4 regions of the Sphingobium sp. TKS genome follow, and region 3 is predicted to be linked to each of the others. Evidence: riboswitches for the same ligand, from Rfam matches in the RefSeq annotation. Region 3 holds a riboswitch; each other region holds the start of a gene.
What was found. A riboswitch is a leader RNA that binds a small molecule or an ion and turns the genes downstream of it on or off. The one in region 3 is predicted to bind cobalamin.
Positions count from the first base shown of each region.

Region 1: linked by a shared signal. The riboswitch ahead of K426_RS22305 (HoxN/HupN/NixA family nickel/cobalt transporter) and the one ahead of K426_RS06185 (TonB-dependent receptor plug domain-containing protein) in region 3 are both predicted to bind cobalamin.
Region 2: linked by a shared signal. The riboswitch ahead of K426_RS22330 (cobalamin biosynthesis protein CobG) and the one ahead of K426_RS06185 (TonB-dependent receptor plug domain-containing protein) in region 3 are both predicted to bind cobalamin.
Region 4: linked by a shared signal. The riboswitch ahead of K426_RS22465 (DUF1636 domain-containing protein) and the one ahead of K426_RS06185 (TonB-dependent receptor plug domain-containing protein) in region 3 are both predicted to bind cobalamin.

Region 1 is NZ_CP005084.1:309,797-311,992, reverse strand. Features, by position in the region: gene cobW (cobalamin biosynthesis protein CobW) at 1-13, opposite strand, end outside; gene K426_RS22305 (HoxN/HupN/NixA family nickel/cobalt transporter) at 10-1,095, opposite strand; cobalamin riboswitch at 1,250-1,477, opposite strand; gene K426_RS22300 (LysR substrate-binding domain-containing protein) at 1,544-2,196, opposite strand, start outside.
Region 2 is NZ_CP005084.1:317,300-319,495, reverse strand. Features, by position in the region: gene K426_RS22330 (cobalamin biosynthesis protein CobG) at 1-1,014, opposite strand, end outside; cobalamin riboswitch at 1,188-1,415, opposite strand; gene bluB (5,6-dimethylbenzimidazole synthase) at 1,511-2,080, opposite strand; gene cobO (cob(I)yrinic acid a,c-diamide adenosyltransferase) at 2,137-2,196, opposite strand, start outside.
Region 3 is NZ_CP005083.1:1,231,882-1,234,077, reverse strand. Features, by position in the region: gene K426_RS06185 (TonB-dependent receptor plug domain-containing protein) at 1-930, opposite strand, end outside; cobalamin riboswitch at 1,103-1,316, opposite strand; gene K426_RS06180 (threonine ammonia-lyase) at 1,398-2,196, shown strand, end outside.
Region 4 is NZ_CP005084.1:346,525-348,720, forward strand. Features, by position in the region: gene cobT (nicotinate-nucleotide--dimethylbenzimidazole phosphoribosyltransferase) at 1-716, opposite strand, end outside; gene K426_RS22465 (DUF1636 domain-containing protein) at 713-1,120, opposite strand; cobalamin riboswitch at 1,316-1,503, opposite strand; gene K426_RS22470 (acetyl-CoA C-acyltransferase) at 2,092-2,196, shown strand, end outside.

The sequences.
Region 1 (2,196 bases), on a different replicon from region 3:
GAACCTTTTTCATGCGGGATTTCCTTGCGGTTCGAGAGTGACTTCGATCTCGTCGAAGCGTTTCCAGCGGTAGATGGCCCAGCTCGCCAGCCAGCAGGCAGCGAACAGGCCGATGATGAAGAAACCCAGGCTGTTGAAATGTTCGCCAAGGTCGGCGGCAAGTGTCCAGATGCCGCCGGTCAGGCCCAGCTTGTCGCCCAGCAGCGCCGCAGCCTCGATCCCGCCGATGAGCAGCGCGACCAAGGCGGACACCAGCGTGATGGTGATGTTGTAATAGAGCTTGCGGATCGGCTTCACGAAGGCCCATTGATAGGCGCCCATCATCAGCGCGCCGTCCGCCGTGTCGATCAGCGCCATGCCCACCGCGAAGAGCAGCGGGAAAATGAGGACGGTCGATATCGAAAGGCCGCTCGCCGCCTGGCCAGCCGACAGGCCGAGGATCGCGACTTCGGTGGCAGTGTCGAAGCCAAGCCCGAAGAGAAAGCCGAGCGGGGCCATATGCCAGCTCCGCGTTATCAGCCGGAAAAGCGGGCGGAAGATACGGGCCAGAAAACCACGTGAACCAAGCAGGATATCCATATCTTCATCGATATAGAGCCCACCGTTGCGAACATGATTGAAGGTCTTGAGAACCGATCTCAGGATGATCAGGTTCATCGCGGCGATGGTGAAAAGGAAGGTCGCGGAGGCGATTGTTGCAATGGTGCCGCCGATCGCGCCCGCCGCTTCGACACGGCTCAGAGCATTGGCGGCAATGGCGATGGTGACGGCGGCGATCAGAACGATGCCGCTATGACCGATGGCGAACCAGAAGCCGACGGTCAGTGGGCGCTGGCCGTCCTGCATCAATTTACGGGTCACATTGTCGATGGCGGCGATATGGTCGGCATCAACCGCATGGCGCAGGCCCAGGCTCCAGGCCAGCAGCGCTGTGCCCAGCATGACCGTATCGCCCGCGAAGATCGTGAAGGCCCATGCCCATGCGGCCAGATTGGCGGCGATCAGCGCGGCGAACATGGCCGTGGCACGGCGGCGCAGCAGGCCGGCCGATTCCATCGGGCTGGAACGGGCCAGTGCATTCAAAACAGGTCTCATCAGGGCGATCCCCCGTCGGCGTCAGCGAAACCGGACGGGACCTGCCTTCATGCCGGACGGACGCGCTTGCGCCCGGCATGCGGACAGCAGCTCCCGCTGCGTAAAGCGTCGCTCAGACGGAGTACCGTGCCGCGGCCATCCCCTGGACCAAGGCAAGAGCGACCAGACGCAGGCAGGTTTCCTGGCTCACGGGTCTCGGCTCGACGCATGGCCTTCCCAGGCCTCGCAGGATTTAGCGTCCGGCCCAGTGGCTGATTCTCCGGCGGTCCGAAGAATCGATATGCGTCTCGCTCACCGCTTACAGTTGCAGGGACAGCCGCGGATTCATCACCGCATTCCCTATTAAGCCCCTTGGGAGGGCACCGGCGCGATCAGTGAAAGCTGGCCGAGGCTGGCTTTCGCCGGACTGCATAGAGGCTGGCGTGGAGAATTGGAAGGGGGCGACGCGCTATGCCGGCTCAGGCGCCGTTCCGGTCTCCGCCGCCATGCGTTCTTCGAGCAGGGTCTTGAGGAAGGCCTGGCCGGTCGGCGACAAATCCTCATTGTGGATCAGCCAGAGCGAACTCATGACCGGCACGTCGAAAGCACGGTGGATCACATTGTCGACGTGCAGCCGCGCCATGGACTGAGCGATCACAGTGGGGCCGAAGCCCGCCGCGACCAGTCCAAAAAGGGTCGCGAGGCTGCGGGCCTCATGGGAGATTTTGGGTGCGAAGCCCGCCTTCTCGCACAGGGCGAAGAAATGCTCGGTAAAGCCCGCGCCATTGGGCGCGCCGTACAGCACCAGCGGTTCGTCGGCCAGGTCCGCAATGCTGGGCGGGGCCGACCGCAGCGCCAGCGGATGATCGGTGCGCAGGGCCAGCACCATCTCTTCCGTGAGCAGGCATCGCGACACCATGCCTTCGGGCAGGACCGGCGGCTCGTAGTTGCGCACGATGCCGAGATCGAGCTGTCGACTACCGACGCTTTCGACCTGCTCGTCACGGCCCTGTTCGCGCAGGATCAGCTCGACATTGGGATAGGTTTGGCGGAAGCGGTAGAGCGCGCGCGCCACAGGGGGCACGAAGGGGCCGGACGTGGTGAAGGCAAGGCCAAGATGAC
Region 2 (2,196 bases), on a different replicon from region 3:
GTCGGGCGGCGATCCGGCGCGGGCCTTGCGGGAAAGGTCGAAGCGGCCCCGATTGCCGGTGAGGACGATGTCGGCGGGCCTTGGACGCGCGCAGCCCTTGGCGCAGCCGGAAACATGCAGCGAGCCGTCGACAAGGGGTGCAAGCCGGGTGGCGAGGCCGCGGGTCGCGACGCTGGCCTGCGGACAGGCTGGTGCGCCGGGACATGCGTCGATGCGGAGCAACGGGTCGGTGAAGGCGTGATCGGGGCTGGTCGTGCCGCCTTCGAGAATCAGGCCGCGCCATGGGGTAAGGCGCAGCGCGACAACGCCTTGCTGTCCGGCCAGAGCGGTGAGGCCGTCGGCGTCGAGCCGCCCGAAGGGGATGCCGTGAAAGGGACCGGGAGCCTGGGTGAGAAGCTGCGGAATCGGGCGTGCCGCAGCGGGAGCGACCTTGGGATGTGCTGGCAGCGAGGCTTTGTGCCGCGCCATGCGGCCGGAGGTGGCTCCGTCTGTTGCGAGGAACCAGCGGGTGAGCGCGATCAGGTCCTGGACGGCCGTTTCCGCAGTGGTGGGCGTGCCGAGGGCGTGTCCTTCGGCGCGGAGCAGCAGGGTGCCGGCTGAGCTGCGTTCGAAACGGAAATCGGCCGGTACGAGGGTCAGGCAGGGAGCAGGGCCGGTGTCGATGGCAATGCCGATCTTGGGAGGAAGGTCGGGCAGGTCGTCGAGACGGGCAAGCAGATTTTGGGCGATGTTTTCCGTGCCGTCTCCGGCGGACCAGTCGGGAGCGAGCAGGAAATTGCGGCGCGCCTCGCGGGCCGGATCAGGATCGGTGAGGCCGAGTGCGACAAGCTGCCCGAGCAATGCGGGGTGGCTTTGTTCCGTCACGCCCCGGACCTGAAGCGCGGCGCGGTTGGTGAGGTTGATCTGGCCGTTGCCGTGGCGGCGGACGGCATCGCTGAGGCCGATAGCCTGGGCCACCGTCATGCGGCCGAACGGAGGGCGCACGCGCACGAGCAGGCCATCGCCCGCCATCATCGGGCGCCATGCCGTCGGACACCAGCCGCGAATGGCGGCGGATGATGCGCTCTGCGCGTCTGGCACCGGACTTCACCTCCCACGTCGCAACGACGACTGGAGGATGCTTCCCCAGCCGCTTATCCGTCGCTCGTGCGGAAAACCGAGCCGCGACCATCCCCTGGGTCATGGCTAGAGCGACCTTTGCGTTCGGCAGGTCTCCTGGCTTGCGGGTCATAGCCTTGGCAGGGGGCCTTCCCGGATTGCTCCAGTGGCTGGCCGTCCCGGGTTGATGGGGGTTGGCCGGTCCTTGCCTTGCTCGCCGCTCACAGTTGCAGGGACAGCCACGGATTAGGGAGTTTCATCCCGCACCGCGTTCCCATTTAAGCCCCTTGCGGGGCACCGACGCGATCGATGGAGCGAACATATGCCCGCTCCGGATGCGGTTCATACGCGCAGAGTGGGGGAAAGGGAAGTGGGGAGAATTTGCTCCCTTACGCGGGCGGGAGGGGAATGGTCAGCGAGTCACGATCGCGGAATGCCAATCGGTGCGATGCTCCCAGCCGCGCCGTTCCAGTTCCGGCGTCGCTTCCTCGCTCACCGGATAGCCGAGGCACAGCAGGCCGAGGCAGCGCCAATTTTCCGGAATCTCCAGCATCGCATCGACTGTGGGACGATCCAGGATCGACACCCATCCCATGCCGATGCCACGCGTGCGGGCGGCCAGCCAGACCGTGTGAATCGCCATCACGCAGCTATAGCGGCGTGCCTCCGGCATGGTGATAGCGCCCAGCTTATGGCCGGTTTCGGTGCCTTCGTCGCAATAGACGGCGAACAGCACCGGCGCCTCGCGCAGACCGTGCAGTTTCAGGCTGCGGTAGAGCCTGTCTTCATCGCCTTCATAAATCTTGCCCGCCTTGATGATCTGGGCGTCGACATGGACGGCGAGATCTTCGCGCAAGGCGGGCGTGGCGATCCGGACGAAGCGCCAGGGTTGCGACAGCCCCACCGAGGGAGCGCTGTGCGCGAGGGCGAGGAGTCGTTCGACCTCATGTTCATCCAGCGGATCGGTCAGAAAATGGCGCACGTCGCGACGCAGGTGCACCAATTCCTCGAAAGCGGCGATGTCGAAGGCAGTGTGTGTCAGAATTCGATTCCTGGCTGAGCCTTCACGCCGCTGCGGAAGGGATGTTTGACAAGGGT
Region 3 (2,196 bases):
ATAAACGCCTTCATATTCGAAACGCAGATTCGTGCCCGAATAGCCATAAGGGCCGAAAATGGAGGTGTAGTCGCGATCGTTGCGGGACCATGTCACCGCCGCGCGATTGGTCAGCTTGCCATCGAACAGCCTGAGGTTCAGGCCAGCATAGCCGACATATTGATCAAGCGTGCTGGTGGCGGTCCGGTCTATCGGGGGGAAAGAAAAGAGATCCGTGTCGAGATCGGCATGGATATAATAGCCGCGCAGGTCGAGGCTCAAGGCATCGCTGAAGTCGAGCTTCAACTTGGCGTTGGCGGCGATATTCTCATAACCGTCCTTTTCCGCGTCGCCAGCCTCGGCGGAGATGCCGTCCGTGCGGAAATAGGCGACGCCAAGGCCGCCCGATGCGATGCCGCTGGTGCCCGAAACATCCGCCTTGGCATTCAGTGTATCGCTATAGCCATAATCGACCGACGCGTTGGCCGCGAATCCTTCGGCGGGCGTGCCGGTCATGATGTTGACGACGCCGCCGATCGCCTGGCTGCCATAGACCACCGAGTTGGAACCGCGCAGCACCTCGATCCGGCGGATGTTGCCGACCAGCAGATTGCCGAAATCATAGGCATCGCCAATGCTGCTGGGATCGTTGACCTTCACCCCGTCGATCAGCACCAGCGTCTGGGTCGTTTCCGCGCCGCGCAGCGAAATGCCGGTGACGCCGCCGACCGCATCGGCCCGGTTGAAGCGGACGCCGGGCGTGGTGGCGAGCAGGTCTGCGACGCTCACGCTCTGGCGCGTTTGGATGGTTTCGGCGTCGATGACGGTGACGGCCTGGCCGACTTCGTCGCGGGGCTGCTCGATGCCCAGCGCGGTGACGATGATCTCATCCTCCGCGAGCGCGGGCGTGGCGGCGAGCAGAGCCGCAAGAGAGATGGTGGCTTTCAACATTATATCTGTTTCCCTGAGCGCCGCTGCGACTTCATGGCTCAGGGCATCCGCTCGCGCGGTCGGAACTGGGGGAAGTCGACGCCAATGCCCTCCCCCCGCACCGATGCGGCCCTGCGCCGCTTCGTCGCTCAGACGGAAAACACCGTGCCATGGCCAACCCCTGGGCCAGGGCAAGAGCGACCATGCGCCGGCAGGTCTCCTGGCTCGCGGGTCAATGCAGCGATGCACGCCTTCCCGGACTTGTCGCCCAGTGGCCGGTCGTTCGACCGAAATGCATCGCGCTCACCGCTTACAGTTGCAGGGACAGCCGCGGAATAGGACGGTTTCCCGTCCGCACCACATTCCCGTTTTCAGCCCTTTCGGGCACCGGCGCGATCTTCTTTGCGTACGGGGTTTGCCCCGCCCGCGCCCCGCGCCATAAGGGAAAGCATTGGCCATGCCAAGAGGCGGCCACGGAGGGAGATTGCATGCCGTTCGCCATTAGCGCCGCCGATGTCGAGGACGCCGCGCGGATCATCGCGCCGGCGGCGATCCGCACGCCGCTGCTGGAGAATGCGGTGCTGAACGAGCGCTGCGGACGGCGGGTGCTGGTGAAGTTCGAGGGCGCGCAGCACAGCGGTTCGTTCAAATTCCGTGGCGCCTATAACCGGCTGGCGCGATTGAGCGCGGCGGAGCGCAAGGCGGGGGTCGTCGCCTGGTCGTCGGGCAATCATGCGCAGGGGGTGGCCTTTGCCGCGCGGCTGCTGGGGATCGCGGCGACGATCGTGATGCCAGCCGACGCGCCCGCCATCAAGACGGCCAATACGCGGGCGCTGGGCGCGGAAATCGTCGCCTATGACCGTTTCACCGAAAACCGGGAGGAGATCGCGACGACGCTGGCGACCGAGCGCGGCGCGGTGTTGGTGCCGTCCTTCGACGATCCCTTCATCATGGCGGGGCAAGGGACGATCGGGCTGGAGATAATGGAGCAGGCGGCCGAATGGGGCGCGAAGATCGGGCAGATCCTCGTCAATTGCGGCGGCGGCGGCATGGTGTCGGGGATCGCGACGGTGGTGAAAGCGCGGCAGCCCGGCGTGGCGATCTATGCGGTCGAGCCGGAAGGGTTCGACGATACGGCGCGGGCGCTCGCCAGCGGCGTGCGGGAAAGCGTCTCGCCCGATGCACGGTCGATCTGCGATGCCTTGCTGTCACCCACCCCGGGGGCTTTGACCTTTCCGATCAATCGGGCGTTGCTGTCCGGTGGCCTGGTGGTGAACGACGATCAGG
Region 4 (2,196 bases), on a different replicon from region 3:
AGCACCGCACCGGCCAGCGCCGCGATCTCGCGCCCGCCCAGCCGCCGCAGCGTTTCGAACGCGTCGGCGCAATGCGCCCCGTGCAGGGCCAGCGCCTGCGCCACCGCTTCGGCCTTGCGCGCCAGTCCATCGCCGTCCACGCCCGTGCCGCGCCCGACCCAATGCGCCGCCGCGCCGCCAAAGGCCTGCGCGCAAAGCGCCGCCGCTGGCGTGCTGTTGGCAATGCCCATCTCGCCCAGCAGCAGCAGGTCGAGGCCTGGTTCGACCGCCGCCGCCCCGGCATTGATCGCGGCAAGGCAGTCCGCCTCGCTCATCGCCGCTTCGACGCAAATGTCTCCAGTCGGCCGTTCCAGATCGAGCGCCACCACGGTCAGCTCCGCGCCGCAGGCTTGCGCCAAAGCATTGATCGCCGCGCCGCCATGGCGGAAATTCGCGACCATCTGGGCCGTGACCTCTGCCGGGAAGGCGCTGACCCCCCGCGCCGCCACGCCATGATTGCCCGCGAAGATCGCGGCGCGGATGCGCTCGGCCCGGGGCCGCTCCCGGCCCTGCCAGCCCGCCATGAACAGGGCGATCTCTTCCAGCCGCCCCAGCGATCCGGCGGGCTTCGTCAGCACCGCCTGCCGCGCCGCCGCCGCTGCGACGGCGCTTTCGTCCCGCACGGGCAAATCCGCCAGCGCGGCGGCAAAGGCCGCACGATCATCGAAACGGATCATGAGCAGACGAAGCCTTCGGGCGGCGTACGGACGATGAAATGCCCCTTCACCCCCTGCGGCCAGTCGGCATAGCGCACCACGCCCTCCTCGCTTGCGGCATGGCGCACCGCATAATCCAATATGGCGCGGGCGGCCTCCTCGTCCGGCGTGAAGTCGCCCAGCACATAGCCGATCTTGCCGGTTCCCCGGATATGCACCGTGCAATGGCGCTGGCAGGCGAAGAGGCAGGGCATGTCCTGCACCGCGACCGCCGCATAGGCGGGGTCGCTCTCCTGCATTTTTTGGAGCGCCTCGGTCAGCAATGCGCCGCCACGCCGACCATACTCATCCTCCCTGCTCTCCGCCGACAGACGGCAGGTCGAACAGACCACCACCGACGCCCCGCGCCCGACGGCCCGCAACATCAGCGACAGCTCCACATATCAGTCATTCCGCTTCCTCCAGCCCGACGGCAAATGCCCGGCCAGGAAACCAGGCAGAGGAGGACAGGCCGACACCGGACAGGCGACAAAACTCCCCCCTGCTCGATCACGCCGGCAAGGCGATGGCTGTCGCTTCGCGAGGGAAAACCCCGTTCGGCCGGCGCACCCTGTCCGGTCGAAGAACGACTGCGTCAGGCAGGTCTCCTGGCTCACGGGTCGATGCTTCCCGGCCGCCTTCTCGGAACCTTGTCCCAATGGCGTGATGGCCGGATCGCTCGCCGCTTACAGTTGCAGGGGCAGCGCGAGCCTTCCACCCGACTTCCCTTTTCATCCCCTTTCGGGGAACCTGTCGCGCCGATGCTGATAAAGACCCCGTCGTCCCATCGCAAGGGGGGTAGAAAGGCATGGTCTTTCCTGACGCCGCGGCACGGAAATATGCGGCGGCGCTACCATGGTTAGACTTCTCTTCACCTCCCCAAACTGCTATCATCCGACAAAATAAGGGAGAGGGTCATGGCTATTCTGACGCGCTGGATGGACTGGATCTGTCGGCTGTTCGCCTGCACGGCGGAAAACGATATGCGGGTCAACAGGTTGATCGCGCACATCCCTTCCGACACCAACGACCGCTGAGCCGCCCGCGCTGGGTGTCTCTCGCGCCGCTTGGCGCTCCCGATGGAACGGCGGCGCCTCTGGCGGATATTATGGCCATGTTGGCCAACGTCCTATGTCACCACTCTCATCCGCCTCTGTCTCGCCATGCCCAACCGCCGCGGTTCCGCTGCCCGGGATCAAGAGCGCTGACCGTTGCACGTGCCTCCGCGATAGGGGAAGAGGCTGCACGATGCCGACGGAAATCCAGATTGCGATTCGGGGCATGGCCGGACTCGGCCTCATGGGCATGACCCCGCCCAAGGCGGTCGGTGGCCCGGGCACCCGTTGAGGAGAAAGATATGACCGATATACACGACCGGGACATCATCATCGCGGGCTATGCCCGAACCCCGATGGGCGGTTTTCAGGGCGCGCTCTCCGGCGTGTCCGCTACCGAACTGGGC